DNA from 2 places in the Micromonospora globbae genome. Region 1 is predicted to be linked to the other one. Evidence: riboswitches for the same ligand, from Rfam matches in the RefSeq annotation. Region 1 holds a riboswitch; the other holds the start of a gene.
What was found. A riboswitch is a leader RNA that binds a small molecule or an ion and turns the genes downstream of it on or off. The one in region 1 is predicted to bind thiamine pyrophosphate.
Positions count from the first base shown of each region.

Region 2: linked by a shared signal. The riboswitch ahead of thiE (thiamine phosphate synthase) and the one ahead of OG994_RS00450 (ECF transporter S component) in region 1 are both predicted to bind thiamine pyrophosphate.

Region 1 is NZ_CP108084.1:92,312-99,773, forward strand. It holds gene OG994_RS00440 (energy-coupling factor transporter transmembrane component T family protein) at 1-301, opposite strand, end outside; gene OG994_RS00445 (ABC transporter ATP-binding protein) at 298-1,734, opposite strand; gene OG994_RS00450 (ECF transporter S component) at 1,879-2,463, opposite strand; TPP riboswitch at 2,539-2,643, opposite strand; gene OG994_RS00455 (alpha/beta fold hydrolase) at 2,744-3,568, shown strand; gene OG994_RS00460 (hypothetical protein) at 3,565-3,861, shown strand; gene OG994_RS00465 (SIS domain-containing protein) at 3,858-4,607, shown strand; gene OG994_RS00470 (DUF6328 family protein) at 4,798-5,301, shown strand; gene OG994_RS00475 (acyl-CoA dehydrogenase family protein) at 5,417-7,423, shown strand; gene OG994_RS00480 (hypothetical protein) at 7,456-7,462, opposite strand, start outside.
Region 2 is NZ_CP108084.1:6,313,758-6,321,219, reverse strand. It holds partial or broken gene OG994_RS29000 (thiamine phosphate synthase) at 101-829, opposite strand; gene OG994_RS28995 (thiazole synthase) at 835-1,614, opposite strand; gene thiS (sulfur carrier protein ThiS) at 1,611-1,811, opposite strand; gene thiO (glycine oxidase ThiO) at 1,802-2,983, opposite strand; gene thiE (thiamine phosphate synthase) at 2,980-3,606, opposite strand; TPP riboswitch at 3,601-3,710, opposite strand; gene OG994_RS28975 (ThuA domain-containing protein) at 4,008-7,462, shown strand, end outside.

The sequences.
Region 1 (7,462 bases):
CCGCGACCGGCCCGGCCTCGACCAGCACCCGGCCGGAGCGCTCGGCCGCGAAGAGCACCAGCGTCACCACGATGCCGACCGCGCTGACCAGCAACGGCCAGGCCCGCCGGGCCAGCACCCGGTAGCGGACGCCGAACAGCGGCAGCACCGCCAGCTCGACCGCGATGGCGATCGCCGGCGCGACCGGGTCGAGCGTGGCGATGAGGACGACCGAGAAGAGCAGCGCGGCGGCGAGCTTCGCCACCGGGTTGCGCCGGGCCAGCGGCGCCGAGGCGACGGCGACCGGCTGCGGGCCGATCACGGGGTCGCCCCGGACGACGGCCCGCGGCTCAGGGCGAGCTGCCGGTCGGCCAGCGCGGCGACGAACTCGGCGTCGTGCGTCACCGCGACGACCCCGTGCCCGGCGTCGCGCAGGTCGGCGAAGAGATCCACCAGCTCCAGCCATGTGCGCCGGTCCTGGCCGAACGTGGGCTCGTCGCAGATGAGCAGGCGGGGCGCGGTGGCCAGGGCGGTCGCCACGCTGAGCCGCCGGGCCTCGCCGCCGGAGAGGGTGTACGGGTTCGCACCGGCGAGCGCCGTGAGCCGCAGCCGGGCGAGCAGGTCGTCCACGGTGGACCGCACCTCCGCTTCCGGCCGGCCGGTACGCCGCGGCCCGAGCGCCAGCTCGTCGAAGACGGTGCCGGTGACGAACTGGTGCTCGGGGTCCTGGAAGACCGAGCCGATCCGGGTGGCCAGGGCCGGCGCGCGCCAGCGGTGCGGGGGAGTGCGGGCGTCCCGGCCGGCGAGCGCCGCGCTGGCGGCCACCGTACCCGTTCCGGGCTTCACCAGGCCGCCCAGCAGCAGCGCCAGCGTGGACTTGCCGGCGCCGTTCGGGCCGAGCACGGCGAGCGCCTCGCCGGCGCGTACCTGAAGGTCGGTGGGGGCCAGCCGGGGTGGCAGGCCGAGCCGGTCGGCGGTGAGCAGCACCTCCCCGGGGGTCGCGGTGCCGCGGCGCGCGGGCACGGTGCGGCCCGGCACCCAGACCCCCTCGGCCGCGAGCGCGTCGCCGTGGGCGCCGAAGACCTCGTCCGGGCTGCCGTCGGCGCGGACACCGCCGCCGGGCTCCAGCACCACCACCCGGTCGACCAGGGGCAGCGCCTCGGCGACCCGGTGCTCCACGAGGACGAGGGTGGTGTCGGCGTCGAGGGCACCGGCGACGGCCGTGCGGACCAGGGCGGCGCCGGGCGGGTCGAGGTTGGCGGTCGGCTCGTCGAGCAGCAGCAGCCCGGGCCGCAGCGCGAGCGCGCCGGCCAGCGCGAGGCGCTGCTGCTCACCGCCGGAGAGCGCTGCGGTGGGCCGGTCCCGGTCGTACGGGAAGCCGACGCGGCGCAAGGCCTCGTCGACCCGGGGCCAGATCTCGTCGGCGGGTACGCCCCGGTTCTCCAGCCCGAACGCGACGTCGTCGCCGCAGCGGGCCATGACGAGCTGGGTCTCCGGGTCCTGGAAGACGATGCCCACCCGTTCCCGGGCCTTGCGCGGGTCGAGCCCGTCGATCTCGACGGTGCCCTCCTGCTCGCCCGAGTCCTCGGGCAGCAGCCCGGCGAGCGCGGCCAGCAGGGTGCTCTTGCCGGCGCCGGAGGGGCCGAGCAGCAGCACGCGCTCGCCGGCCTCGACGCGCAGGTCCACACCGCGGACGGCCCAGCGCTTACGCCCGGCGTGCCGCCACCCGAACCCCCGAAGCGTCACCGCCCCCACCCGAAACCCCTCCCTCCCTCTCCCCGTTCCCGCCGCCCCGCCGTCCCGTGGCGTGATCATGAAGTTGTTGCTCCGGCCACCGGCGTGTCGTGGCAACAACTTCATGATCGGCGGGGGACGGGCGGCGCCCGGCTGCGCCGGCCGTCAGATCGCCGTGCGTTCCCGGCCGGCGGGGAAGCGGTCCAGGACGCCGGTGCCCACCAGCGCCCGGGTGAGGGCGAGGCCGCCGACACCGGCGACGACCAGCGAGCTGGCGGCCGTGATCAGGATGTACGGCAGCCGGAAGCTGCCCCACGCGGTGTCCGGGTACCAGACGAAGACGTCGTACAGGGCCGCCGCGATGCCGGCGAGCGTGCCGGAGAGCAGGGCGACGGGGGCCCGGAAGTTCCGGTAGCCGAACAGCGCGAAGGCCAGCTCGCCGGCGGCCGCCTCCAGCGGGCCCTGGATGACGAGCGTCCAACCCCAGCTGCTGCCCAGCGCCACGGAGACCAGCGCGGCGATCGTGAGCGTGTAGAAGGCCGCGCCCGGCTTGCGGACGATGAGCCCGCCCAGGACGGCCGGCACGAGCCAGACGCCGTACAGGACCGCCCGGCCGGGCAGCGGAATGGCGTCGGCCGGGCCGTTCCAGAGCAGGCCCCAGGCCCAGAAGATGACGCCGAAGGCGACCGCGATCACCGAGGCGACGACGATGTCGATCGTCCGCCAACGGTTGGTGTCGGTGTGGTTCATCTGATCGCTCCCAGTTCAACCGGAGGAACCAGGAGAAGACGCACGCCGCGCCCGGAACTCCCGGACGGCGGCGCGGCTGGAGGTCGACCGAACTCCCTGCGCTGGCATTACCCAGATCAGGTTCGAGGGTCTGCGGGCGTGCCCGCACTCTCAGCGCTGTGCGCTCCCCTGTCGGATGTGAAGTTGTCTCTGGGCAGACGCTAGCACCGACCCCGCCCACCGGCCCAGCAGGGCGGTCGGGACCACACCGGCCGGCCGGGTCGTGGGTAGGCTGCCGATCATGCGGGTCGACGCGCGGGGTCTGACGTTCGAGGTACGCACGGGCGGTCCCGAGGCCGGCGACCCGGTCCTGCTGCTGCACGGCTTTCCGCAGCACTCCGGCGAGTGGGACGCCGTGGTGCCCGCGCTGCACGCCGCCGGGCTGCGCACGTACGCGGTGGACCAGCGCGGATACTCGCCCGGCGCCCGGCCGGTCGCGGTCGAGGCGTACCGGATCCCGGAGCTGGTGGCCGACGCGGCCGGCGTGCTCGACGCCCTCGGCGTGACGGCCGCGCACCTGGTGGGGCACGACTGGGGCGCGATCGTGGCCTGGGGCCTGGCGGCCGCGCACCCCGAGCGGGTCCGCACCCTGACGGCGGTATCGGTCCCGCACCCCGCGGCGATGGCCCACGCGCTCGCCACCGACCCGCAGCAGAAGGCCCGTTCCGCCTACATGACGCTGTTCCGGAAGCCGGGCACGGCGGAGAAGGTGCTGCTCTCGCTGGGTGCGGCCGGGCTGCGGCGGATGCTGGCCGGGGTGGGTGACGCCGCGCGGGTGGCCCGGTACGCCGACCCGATGCGCGAACCGGGTGCGCTGACCGCCGCGCTCAACTGGTACCGGGCGATGTCCCGGGTGGACCTGGCGGCGGTCGAGCCGGTGGCCGTGCCGACCACCTTCGTGTGGAGCGACCGGGACGTCGCGATCGGGCGGACGGCCGCCGAGGCGTGCGCCGCCCACGTGACCGGTGACTACCGCTTCGTGGAGCTGGCCGGCGTCACCCACTGGATCCCCGACGAGGCGCCGGGGGCGCTGGCCGAGGCGATCCTCGCGCGGGCGGGCGCATGAGCGCGGCGTCCGCGCCGGCCCGGCCGTGCGCCCGCGCGTCGCTCGCCGCCCCGCTCCGCGCCCTCGGCGTACGCCCCGGCGGGGCGGCACCCACCGCGGACGGCGGCCGGAACCGGGTGCGGTGGGACGACGTACGGTGCGACGGCGGCCGGCTCGGCGTCCACGTAAAGGACGCCGGGGCGGTCCGGTTCGGCCCGGCCGGCGACGGCACGGGCCGGTCGACGAGGCAGCGGGCGGCGGTCGACCACGCGGTGGACCGGCCGACCGGGAAGCGACGGACGGAGGAACGATGACGCTGAGCGCCGAGGGCTACCTGGCCGTGGTGACCGAGACGATGAACCGGGTGGCCACGACCCAGCGGGAGGCGGTCGGCCGGGCGGCCGACCTGATCGCCGACGCGATCCGGGCCGACGGGGTGGTGCACGCGTTCGGCACCGGCCACTCCGAGGCTCTCGCCATGGAGATCGCCGGCCGGGCCGGCGGGCTGGCCCCGACCAACCGGATCGCCCTGCGCGACCTGGTGCTCCACGGCGGCGAGCCGGCCGACGTGCTCGGTCCGAAGCTCGAACGCGACCCCCAGGTCGCGCACCGCCTCTACGAGCTGGCCCCGGTCCGCCCGCAGGACGTCTTCGTGCTCGCCTCGAACTCCGGGGTCAACGGCGCCATGGTGGAGTTCGCGTCGGTCGTCAAGGACCGGGGCCACGCGCTGATCGCGATCACCTCGGCGCAGCACTCCGGGCAGATGACCTCCCGCCACCCGTCGGGGCGCAAGCTCGCCGACTTCGCCGACGTGGTGCTCGACAACGGCGCCCCGTACGGCGACGCCACGCTGCCGCTGCCCGAGGGCGGCGCGGTCGGCGCCGTCTCGTCGATCACCGCGGCCCTGCTCGGGCAGCAGATCACCGTCGAGGTGGTGGCCCGCCTGCTGGCCGCGGGGGAGAAGCCCCCGGTCTACCTGTCGGCCAACATCGCCGGCGGCGACGAGCACAACGACGCCCTGGAGGCCCGCTACGCCGGCCGCATCCGCCGCGGCGCCTGACGTGCGAGGAGGGATCCCTCCGGTAGCGGAGGGATCCCCTCCCGACGCGGTGACGGATCGACGCGGCGGGCGTCCGGGCGGGCCGCGGGTCGGCCTTCGTGAGGCGGTTTCGCGTGACGGGCGATCGGGCATTGCCGTTGCTGCCGTCGGCCGGGCGCCGGCGGCAGTACCGTCACAGCGGAGGTAGCGCGTGTCGAAGGAGACCGAGAAGCAGCGCTGGCAGCGCAACTTCGCCGACCTGCTCCAGGAGCTGCGCGTGGCGCAGACCGGCGTGCAGATCCTCTTCGCGTTCCTCCTGACCCTGCCGTTCAGCAACGGGTTCACCCGCACGACCGCCTTCCAGAAGGACGTCTACGTCGTCTCGCTGCTGGCCGCGGCGGCCGCCACCGCGCTGATCATCTCGCCGGTGGCCTTCCACCGGGCGCTGTTCCGCCAGGGCCGCAAGCCGGAACTGGTCCGGTTCGCGCACCGGATGGCCACCGGCGGGCTCGCGTTCATGCTGATCTCGATGGTCAGTGCGGTGCTGCTCATCACCGACTTCGTCCTCGACCGGCCCATCGCCTTCGTGATCAGCGCGCTGACCGGCATCTGGTTCCTCACCTTCTGGGCGCTGCTGCCGTTCGCCCGCCGCAACTGGGGCGACGACGACATCGACGACGAGGACGACGACCCGCGCCCGTCCGCCATCGACTGAGCCGCCATCGCCGAAACTCGATCTTTACGTGGAGCTACCCCTGGGTAACACCCGGGGGTAGCGTGACGTTTGTCGAGCACGTTGACGCAGCGGACCGAGGTTCGAGGGGGCAGCCGTGACCACGACACAGAACAGCCGACCCGCGCCGGACGAGTCCGGCGGCGTACCCGAGCGACCCACCGGCGGCACGGCCGCCCCGCTGCCCGGCGAGGCCGGCCAGGTCTCCGAGAAGGAGGCCCGCCAGGTCGCCGAGGCGGCACGCGAGTCCACCTGGGACCGTCCCAGCTTCGGCAAGGAACTCTTCCTCGGCCGGTTCCGGCTCGACCTCATCAACCCGTGGCCGCGCTCCGACGCCGAGGCGGACGCCCGCGCGGAGGAGTTCCTCGGCCGGCTCCGCGAATTCCTCACCACGGAGGTGGACGGCGCGGCCATCGAGCGGGACGCCCGCATCCCCGACGAGGTCTTCCAGGGGCTGGCCCGCCTCGGCGCGTTCGGCATGAAGATCGATCCCGCGTACGGCGGCCTCGGGCTGAGCAACCTCCAGTACTGCCGGGCGCTCATGCTGGCCGGCTCGGTCAGCCCGGCCATCGGCGCGCTGCTCTCCGCGCACCAGTCGATCGGCGTGCCGCAGCCGCTGAAGCTGTTCGGCTCCCCGGAGCAGAAGCAGCGCTTCCTGCCGCGGCTCGCCGCCGGCGAGGTCTCCGCGTTCCTGCTCACCGAGCCGGACGTGGGCTCCGACCCGGCCCGGCTCGCCACCACCGCCGAGCCCACCGAGGACGGCACGGGCTACCGGCTCAACGGTGTGAAGCTCTGGGCCACCAACGGCACGGTCGCCACGCTGCTCGTGGTGATGGCCCGGGTGCCGGCGGCCGACGGGCGGCGCGGCGGGATCACGGCGTTCGTCGTGGACGGTGACGCCGAGGGCATCACCGTGGAGCGCCGCAACGAGTTCCTCGGCCTGCGGGGCCTGGAGAACAGCCTCACCCGGTTCCACGACGTCTTCGTGCCGAAGGAGAACGTGATCGGGGGCGAGGGCAAGGGCCTGAAGATCGCCCTGACCACCCTCAACACCGGGCGGCTGTCCCTGCCGGCCATGTGCGTGGGCGCGGGCAAGTGGTCGCTGAACGTCGCCCGCGAGTGGTCCGCCGAGCGGGTGCAGTGGGGCCGGCCGGTCGGCGAGCACGAGGCGGTCGCCCAGAAGCTCGCCTTCATGGCCGCCACCACGTACGGCATGGAGACCATGCTGGACCTGTGCTGCCGGCTGGCCGACGACGACCGCAACGACATCCGGATCGAGGCGGCGCTCGTCAAGCTGTACGCCAGCGAGATGGCCTGGCGGATCGCCGACGACCTCATCCAGATCCGCGGCGGTCGCGGCTACGAGACGGCCGAGTCGCTGGCCGCGCGGGGCGAGCGTCCTGCCGCCGTCGAGCAGATCCTTCGGGACCTGCGGATCAACCGGATCTTCGAGGGCTCCACCGAGATCATGCACCTGCTGATCGCCCGCGAGGCGGTCGACGCGCACCTCTCGGTGGCCGGCGACATCATCGACCCCGACGCGGGCCTCGGCCGCAAGGCGCGGGCCGGCGCGCGGGCCGGCGTCTTCTACGCGAAGTGGCTGCCCACGCTCGCCGTGGGCCGGGGCCAGAGCCCCCGGGCGTACGCCGAGTTCGGCCCGCTCGCCGGCCACCTGCGGCAGGTGGAGCGGGCCTCGCGCAAGCTCGCCCGGTCGACCTTCTACGCCATGTCCCGTTGGCAGGGCCGGATGGAGCGCAAGCAGGCGTTCCTCGGCCGGGTGGTGGACATCGGGGCGGAACTGTTCGCGATGGCCGCCGTCTGCGTCCGCGCCCACGCCGAGCGGGACGACCACCCGGAGAACGTCGAGCTGGCCGACCTGTTCTGCCGGCAGGCGCGGGTACGCGTCGACGCCCTCTTCACGTCCCTCTGGGACAACACCGACTCGGTCGACGTCGCGGCCGCGAAGCGCATCCTCGCCGGCCGCTACGCCGACCTGGAGTCCGGCGTCATCACCCCGCCGGCCGACCTGCCCTGGGTGACGGGGTGGTCGGCGGGCCCGTCGACGGCGACCGACGTCCGCCGCCGGATCCCGCCGTCCCGCTGACGGCCGGTGGCCGCGGCGACGGTCGTCGTGGCTCAGCGG
Region 2 (7,462 bases), 640 kb from region 1:
CGCGCCCACTCCGGGCGGTCAGGCTTGATCCCTCCGTGGGCGCGGTCGGCCGCAGCCCCGTCGTGGAGACCGTCGTCGGGACGTGCCCGCTTCGCGGTGGTCCGGTGGTCGCCCCGCTTCGGATGGCCTCGCGGGGCATGGCCGCCTCGCGTCGGGTCGCCTCGCGTCGGGTCGCCTCGCGTCGGGTGGCCCTGTCTGCGGCTCTTGTCAGGGTGTGGGCTGCTTCGGTGGGGTCGTCGGCGCGCATGATCGCCCCCAGCACCGCCACCCCGACGGCGCCGGCCTCGACGCAGGCCGCCACCTGGTCGGGGGTCTCGATCCCGCCGAGGGCGAGGGCCGGGACCGGGCTTCGCTCGATCAGCGCGGCGAGCCCGTGCGGGAGCAGGGGCGGGCCGTAGCCGGGCTTCGTCCTCGTCGGGTAGACGGGCGAGAGCGTGACGTAGTCCTCGGTGGACAGTCGGGCCAATTCCGCCTCGTCGTGGCAGGAGCGGCCGACGAGGCCCAGGGGAGGGGGCGGATAGGGGCCGGCGGCGGGCAGGTGGACGGCGTCGCCGTCGAGCGGGTCCGGGCCGGCCACGACCAGGGTGCCGCCCACCTCGGCGAGGATCGGGCGAAGGTCGGCGGCCAGCGCGGCGCGCTCGGCGCGGGGCAGGTCCTTCTCCCGCAGCACCACCCAGCGAACTCCCCCGGCCACCGCCGCGGCGACCACCTGCGGGAGCGGCTTCCGCGCCGCGCGCCGGTCGGTCAGCAGGACGACGCCGGAGGGCCGCGTCGCGATCCCGGTACGAAGGCGCTCCTGCCGGGGCGCTCGGGTACCGAGATCCGGCATTGGCCTCACAGGTCCGGCCTTCCCTCGTCCGGGGTGGAGGCGAGGGCGTGGTGGCGGCGGGGGATGCGGCCCGCGCCGGCGGCGAGCCGGCCGGCCTCGACCGCGTACCGCATGGCCGTGGCCATGGCGACCGGGTCCGCCGCCCGGGTGACCGCGCTGGCGAGCAGCACCGCGTCACAGCCGAGTTCCATGGCCAGCGCGGCGTCCGAGGCGGTGCCGATTCCGGCGTCCAGGATCACCGGCACGTCCACGGACTGCCGGATCAACCGGATGTGGTGCGGGTTGCCGACGCCCAGCCCCGACCCGATCGGCGCGCCCGCCGGCATCACGGCGGCACAGCCGGCGTCCGCGAGGCGCCGGGCGAGCACCGGGTCGTCACTGGTGTACGGCAGGACGGTGAACCCGTCGGCGACGAGTTCCTCGGCGGCGCGCAGCAGTTCCACGCCGTCGGGGAGGAGCGTGCGCTCGTCGCCGATCACCTCCAGCTTGACCCAGTCGGTGTCGAACGCGTCCCGCGCCAGCCGGGCGACCTTCACCGCCTCCACGGCCGTCCGGCAGCCCGCCGTGTTGGGTAGCAGCCGTACGCCGCACCGGTCGAGCAGGTCCAGCAGCCCGCCGCCGGTGCCGGGCGCGGTGTCCACCCGGCGCAGCGCCACGGTGACGAGTTCGGTGCCGGACGCGCGGATCGCCCGTTCGAGCACGTCGAGGTTCGCGGCGCCGCCGGTGCCGAGGATGAGCCGCGAGGTGAACGTCTCCCCGCCGAGCTGGAAGGTCACGCCGCTCACCCGCCCTGCGCGGCGCTGAGCACCTCGACCCGGTCGCCGTCGTGCAGCACCGTGGCGGGCCAGCCGGTCCGTGGCACCACCTCGCCGTTGACCGCGACCGCCAGCCCGCGCTGCTGCGCGGTGACCGTGCGGACCAGATCCGCCACCGTCGCTCCGGTGGGCACCGTCCGGCCGGTGCCGTTGACCGTCAGTTCCACGGGTCCTCCTTGCTCGGTGTCGACCCCTGCGACGCCGGGGGCGTCGGGCCGGGGGCGTCGGCGTCGCCGGCCTCGAACCGGTCCGGCCGGAACGGGCCGAGCAGCGGATCCGGTACGCCGGTGGTCACGAGGTCGGCGATCAGGTCGGCGGTGACGGGGGTGAGCACGATGCCGTGCCGGTGGTGCCCGGTGGCCGCCAGCACGCCCGGTCGGCCGGGCAGCGGGCCGAGGATCGGCGCGTTGTCGGGTGTGCCCGGCCGCAGCCCGGCGGCCGTCTCGACCAGGTCGTACTCGGCCAGTTCGGGGACGAGTTCGACGGCGGCGCGCAGCAGGCGGAGCACCGCCCCGGCGGACACGTCGGTGTCCCGGCGCTCCTCGACCGTGGCGCCCACGACCACCTCGCCGCTGTCGCGGGGCACCAGGTAGACGGACTCGCCGTCGGCGTACCCCCGGACGACGTGCCGGAAGCCCGGCGGCGCCCCGCCGGGCGCGCGGAGCCGGAGCACCTGCCCCTTCACGGGACGGACCGGCAGCCCGGTGAGGGCGGCCGCGCCGCAGCCGGCCGCCACCACGGTGACCACGGCGTCCACGTCGGACAGCCGACGGACCGCCCCGGGCACGAGCACGGCGCCGGCACGCTCGGCGGCGGTGCGCAGCGCGGGCACCAGCAGCCGCGGGTCGACCTGGTGATCGGTGGCGGCGAGCGCGCCGCCCCGCACCCGGGTGGCCAGCGCCGGCTCGCGGTCGCGCAGCTCGGTGGGGCGCAGCGGGGTCACGGGCAGCCCGAGGTCGGCCTGGTACGCCCAGAGCCGCCGCGCCTCGGCCAGGTCGTCCGCCGTCAGGCCGACCATCAGCGTGCCCTCGGTGCGGTAGCCCAGGTCCGCGCCGGTCGCCTCGGCCAGTTCGGCGGCGAAGGGCGGCCAGCGGCGCGCCGACTCCACGAGCAGCGCGGTCAGCTCCCGCTCACCGAAGTACGCCTCGGCGACCGGGGAGAGCATCCCGGCGGCCACGGCCGAGGCCCCCGATCCCGGGGCCGGGTCGTGGACGGTGACGCGGAGCCCTCGGGCGGCGCAGCGCCAGGCGACGGCGAGACCGATGGGCCCGCCCCCGACCACCGCCACGTCCGCCCGGCCCGCACCGCCACCAGGGGTCGACGGGGGCCGGGCGCTCAGCACGTCAGCGCCTCGATCAGCTCGGCCGTGGCACGGGCCGGGTCGGCCGCCGTGGACAGCGCGCCGACCACGGCGACCCCGTACGCGCCGGCCGCCCGCAGCGCCGGCACGTCGGCCGCGGTCACGCCACCGATGGCGACCACCGGCACGTCGACGGCCTCCGCCACGGCCCGCACACCCGCCACTCCGATCGGCGGCGGCAGCCCCTCCTTGGTGGCCGTCGGACGGCACGGGCCGACCCCGAGGTAGCCGGCCCCGGCCGCGACCGCCGCGACCGCGGCGCCCGGTTCCCGGGCCGTGGCACCGAGCACGGCGGCCGGTCCGAGCACCCGCCGTGCGGCGTCGACCGGCAGGTCGTCGGCGCCGACGTGCCCACCGGCGGCGCCGACCGCGAGCGCCACGTGCAACCGGTCGTTGACGAGGCAGGTCGCCCCGTACGGCGTGCAGAGATCGACCACCCGGCGGGCCAGGTCGTACGCCTCGCGGTCGGTCGCGGAGTCCTCGACCCGGACCTGCACCACGAGGTCGGCGCGGGCCACCGGGAGGGCGGCCCGGACGACGGCGAGCGGATCGCGCCCGGGTCGGGTGTCGGTGATGAGATGCAGTCGTCCCAGGGACGGCACGGCAACACTCCTCCCTGCGCCGGCATTACCCGGATCAGGTTCGACGGTCGGGGGCTACCAGCCCCCCTCTCAGCCCGGTACACCGGGCTCCCGTGGGTCACTTGCGGGCTCACCGTACGACAGATCGGGCCGCCCTGCCAAGGTGACCTCGCGGACACCTCCCCCCGGGCGCCCGGGCTGGGCGCTTCATGTGGTCCTGTTCGGATTGTCGCCCGCTGTTGCGAAACCGTTACCAGGCGGCATCTTGCCGGACATGCATCTACCGGCATTAATTTGTTCAGCGAATCGACATAAATGCTCGGTGCGGACGCCATGGCCCGGTGCCCGCGTCGATCCATCCGGGACGGTCTTCGGCGAGCCGGCCCCCGCGATCCCCTGTCCACTGAGACACAGGAGGCGGCGTGTCCCGAACTCGTCGTGCCCGCGTACCCGTCACAGCGACCCTGCTCTCCCTCGCCCTCGCATCCACCACCCTCTTCGGCACCCCGGCCGCCGCGCAGGCGGCACCAGCAGCCGCGCAGGCCGCACCGGTCGGCGGCCCGGCACCGCAGGCAGCCGCGCAAGAAGCGGCGACCCTGGTGACCCAGGCCCTACCCCAGGCGGCGCCCGCCGCCGACGAGCCCTTCTCGGTGCTGGTCTTCTCGAAGACCGCCGGGTTCCGGCACGACTCGATCCCCACCGGCATCGCGGCGATCCAGGCGCTCGGCGCGGAGCACGGCTTCACCGTCGACACCACCGAGGACGGCGGCGCGTTCACCGACGCCAACCTCGCGAAGTACCAGGCGGTGATCTGGCTCTCGACCACCGGCGACGTCCTCGACGGCGAGCAGCAGGCGGCGTTCGAGCGCTACATCCAGGGCGGTGGCGGCTACGTCGGCATCCACGCGGCCTCGGACACCGAGTACAGCTGGGCGTGGTACGGCGACCTGGTCGGCGCGTACTTCGCCAGCCACCCGGCGAACCAGCAGGCCACGGTCAAGGTGGAGGACCACGCCCACCCGGCCACCGCCCACCTGCCGGAGCGCTGGTCGCGCTTCGACGAGTGGTACAACTACCAGTCCAACCCGCGCCCCGACGTCCACGTCCTGGCCAGCCTGGACGAGACCAGCTACTCCCCCGGCGCCGGCGCGATGGGCGCCGACCACCCGATCGCCTGGTGCCACGACTTCGAGGGCGGCCGTTCCTGGTACACCGGCGGCGGGCACACCCGGGAGTCGTACGCGGAGCCGGAGTTCCTGGCCCACCTGCTCGGCGGCATCCGGACGGCGGCCGGCGTCGCCGACGCCGACTGCGGCGCCTCGCTGACCGCGAGCTTCGAGAAGGTCACCCTCGACAGCAACACCAGCAACCCGATGGAGCTGGACGTCGCACCGGACGGGCGCGTCTTCTACATCGAGCGCGACGGCCGGGTGCAGATCGTCAAGCCGGACACCGGCAACACGGTGACCGCCGTCGACCTGGACGTCTTCACCGGCAACGAGGACGGCCTCATCGGCATCCGGCTCGACCCGGACTTCGCCACGAACAACTGGGTCTACCTCTACTACGCCCCCAACGACGGCATCGCCCGCAACCTGCTGTCCCGTTTCACGGTCACCGGTGACACCATCGACCCGGCGAGCGAGAAGCAGGTCCTGCGGGTCGACACGCAGCGCAACACCTGCTGCCACGCCGGCGGGAGCATGGCCTTCGACTCGGCGGGCAACCTCTACCTGGCCACCGGCGACAACACCAACCCGTTCGAGTCGGACGCGTTCACCCCGATCGACGAGCGGCCGGGCCGGGCCGACTACGACGCGCAGCGCACCTCCGGAAACACCAACGACCTGCGCGGCAAGGTGCTGCGGATCCACCCGGAGGACGACGGGACGTACACGGTGCCGGAGGGCAACCTCTTCGCCCCGGGCACCGCGAAGACCCGGCCGGAGATCTACGCCATGGGCTTCCGCAACCCGTTCCGGATCGGAATCGACCCGGCCACGGACACCCTCTACGTCGCCGACTACGGTCCGGACGCCAGCGCCGCGAACCCCAACCGGGGCCCCGAGGGGACCGTGGAGTGGAACATCGTCGCCACGCCCGGCAACTACGGCTGGCCGTACTGCACCGGGGCGAACTACGCCTACAACGACTACCAGTTCCCGTCCGGCCCGAGCGGCGCGAAGTTCGACTGCGCGGCGCCCGTGAACGACTCGCCCAACAACACCGGCCTGACCCAGCTCCCGCCAGCCATCCCCGCCACCGTCGACTACGACTACAGCGGCAACCCCCGCTTCCCGGAGATCGGTGGCGGCGGCGCGCCGATGGGCGGCCCGGTCTACCGGTACGACCCGGAACTCGACTCCGACCGGAAGTGGCCGGCGTACTACGACGGCAAGGCGCTGTTCGGCGAGTGGAACCAGTCGAAGATGTACACGATGCAGCTCACCGGCGACGGCAAGAGCCTCGTGGACATCAACCAGATCCTCACCGGGATGACCATGCTCCGGCCGATGGACTTCGAGTTCGGCCCGGACGGAGCGCTCTACCTCATCGAGTGGGGCAGCGGCTTCGGCGGCAACAACGACAACTCCGGCGTCTACCGCATCGACTACATCGCCGGTGACCGCGCGCCCATCGCGGTGGCCAGCGGTGAGCCGACCTCCGGCCCGGCGCCGCTGACGGTCGCCTTCTCCAGCGCCGGTTCCCGTGACCCGGACGGCGGCACGCTCACCTACGCCTGGGCGTTCGGCGACGGGCAGACCTCCACGGAGGCGAACCCGACGCACACGTACGCCGAAGCCGGGACGTACACCGCGCAGCTCACCGTCACCAACCCGAAGGGGCGTACGGCGGTGGCCAACGTGCCGGTCACCGTGGGCAACACCGCCCCGACCGTGAAAATCGAGTTCCCGCCGGACGGCGGCTTCTTCGACTGGGGCGACCAGGTCCGCTACACGGTGACGGTGACCGATCCAGAGGACGGCGAGATCGACTGCGACCGGGTACGCCTCCAGGTGCTGCTCGGCCACGACGAGCACGCCCACCCGCTGGAGCAGCACACCGGCTGCACGGGCATCGTCCAGACGTCGCTGGCCTCCGGCCACGGCGCCGAGGCGAACGTCTTCGCCGTCTTCGAGGCGACCTACACCGACCTGGGCGGCGCCGAGGGCGCCGGGCCGCTCACCGGCCGCGCCATCGAGCAGCTCCAGCCCAAGCGCAAGCAGGCCGAGTACTTCACGGCCACCGGCCGGGCGCCGGGCAGCACCGGCGGCGGTGACCCGGGCGTGCAGCGCGAGACCACCGGCGACACCGCCGGCGGCGGCCAGAACATCGGCTTCATCGAGGACGGCGACTGGTGGTCGCTCACCCCGGCGGACCTCACCAACATCACCTCGATCCGGTTCCGGGTCGCGTCGGCCACCAGCGGCGGCCGCATCGACGTCCGGGCCGGCGCTGTCGACGGGCCGCTGGTCGCGCAGGCCACCGTGCCCGGCACCGGCGCCTGGCAGACGTACACGGACGTGACCGCCCCGGTCACCGGCCCCGCCTCCGGCACCCTGTACTTCGTGGCGAAGGACCCGGGCGGCGGCGCGGGGTCGCTGCTCAACGTCAACTGGATGGACTTCCTCGGTCGGGGCGTCACCGAGAACGCACCGCCGGCGGTCAGCGCCACCGCCACCCCGACCACCGGCACCGCGCCGCTCACCGTCGCGTTCGACGGCACGGCCACCGACGCCGAGGGGGACACCCCGCTGACGTACGCGTGGGACTTCGGCGACGGCGGCAGCGCGGACACCCTGGACGCGCAGCACACCTACACCAGCCCGGGCACGTTCACGGCGACGCTCACGGTGACCGACAGCCGGGGCGCCCG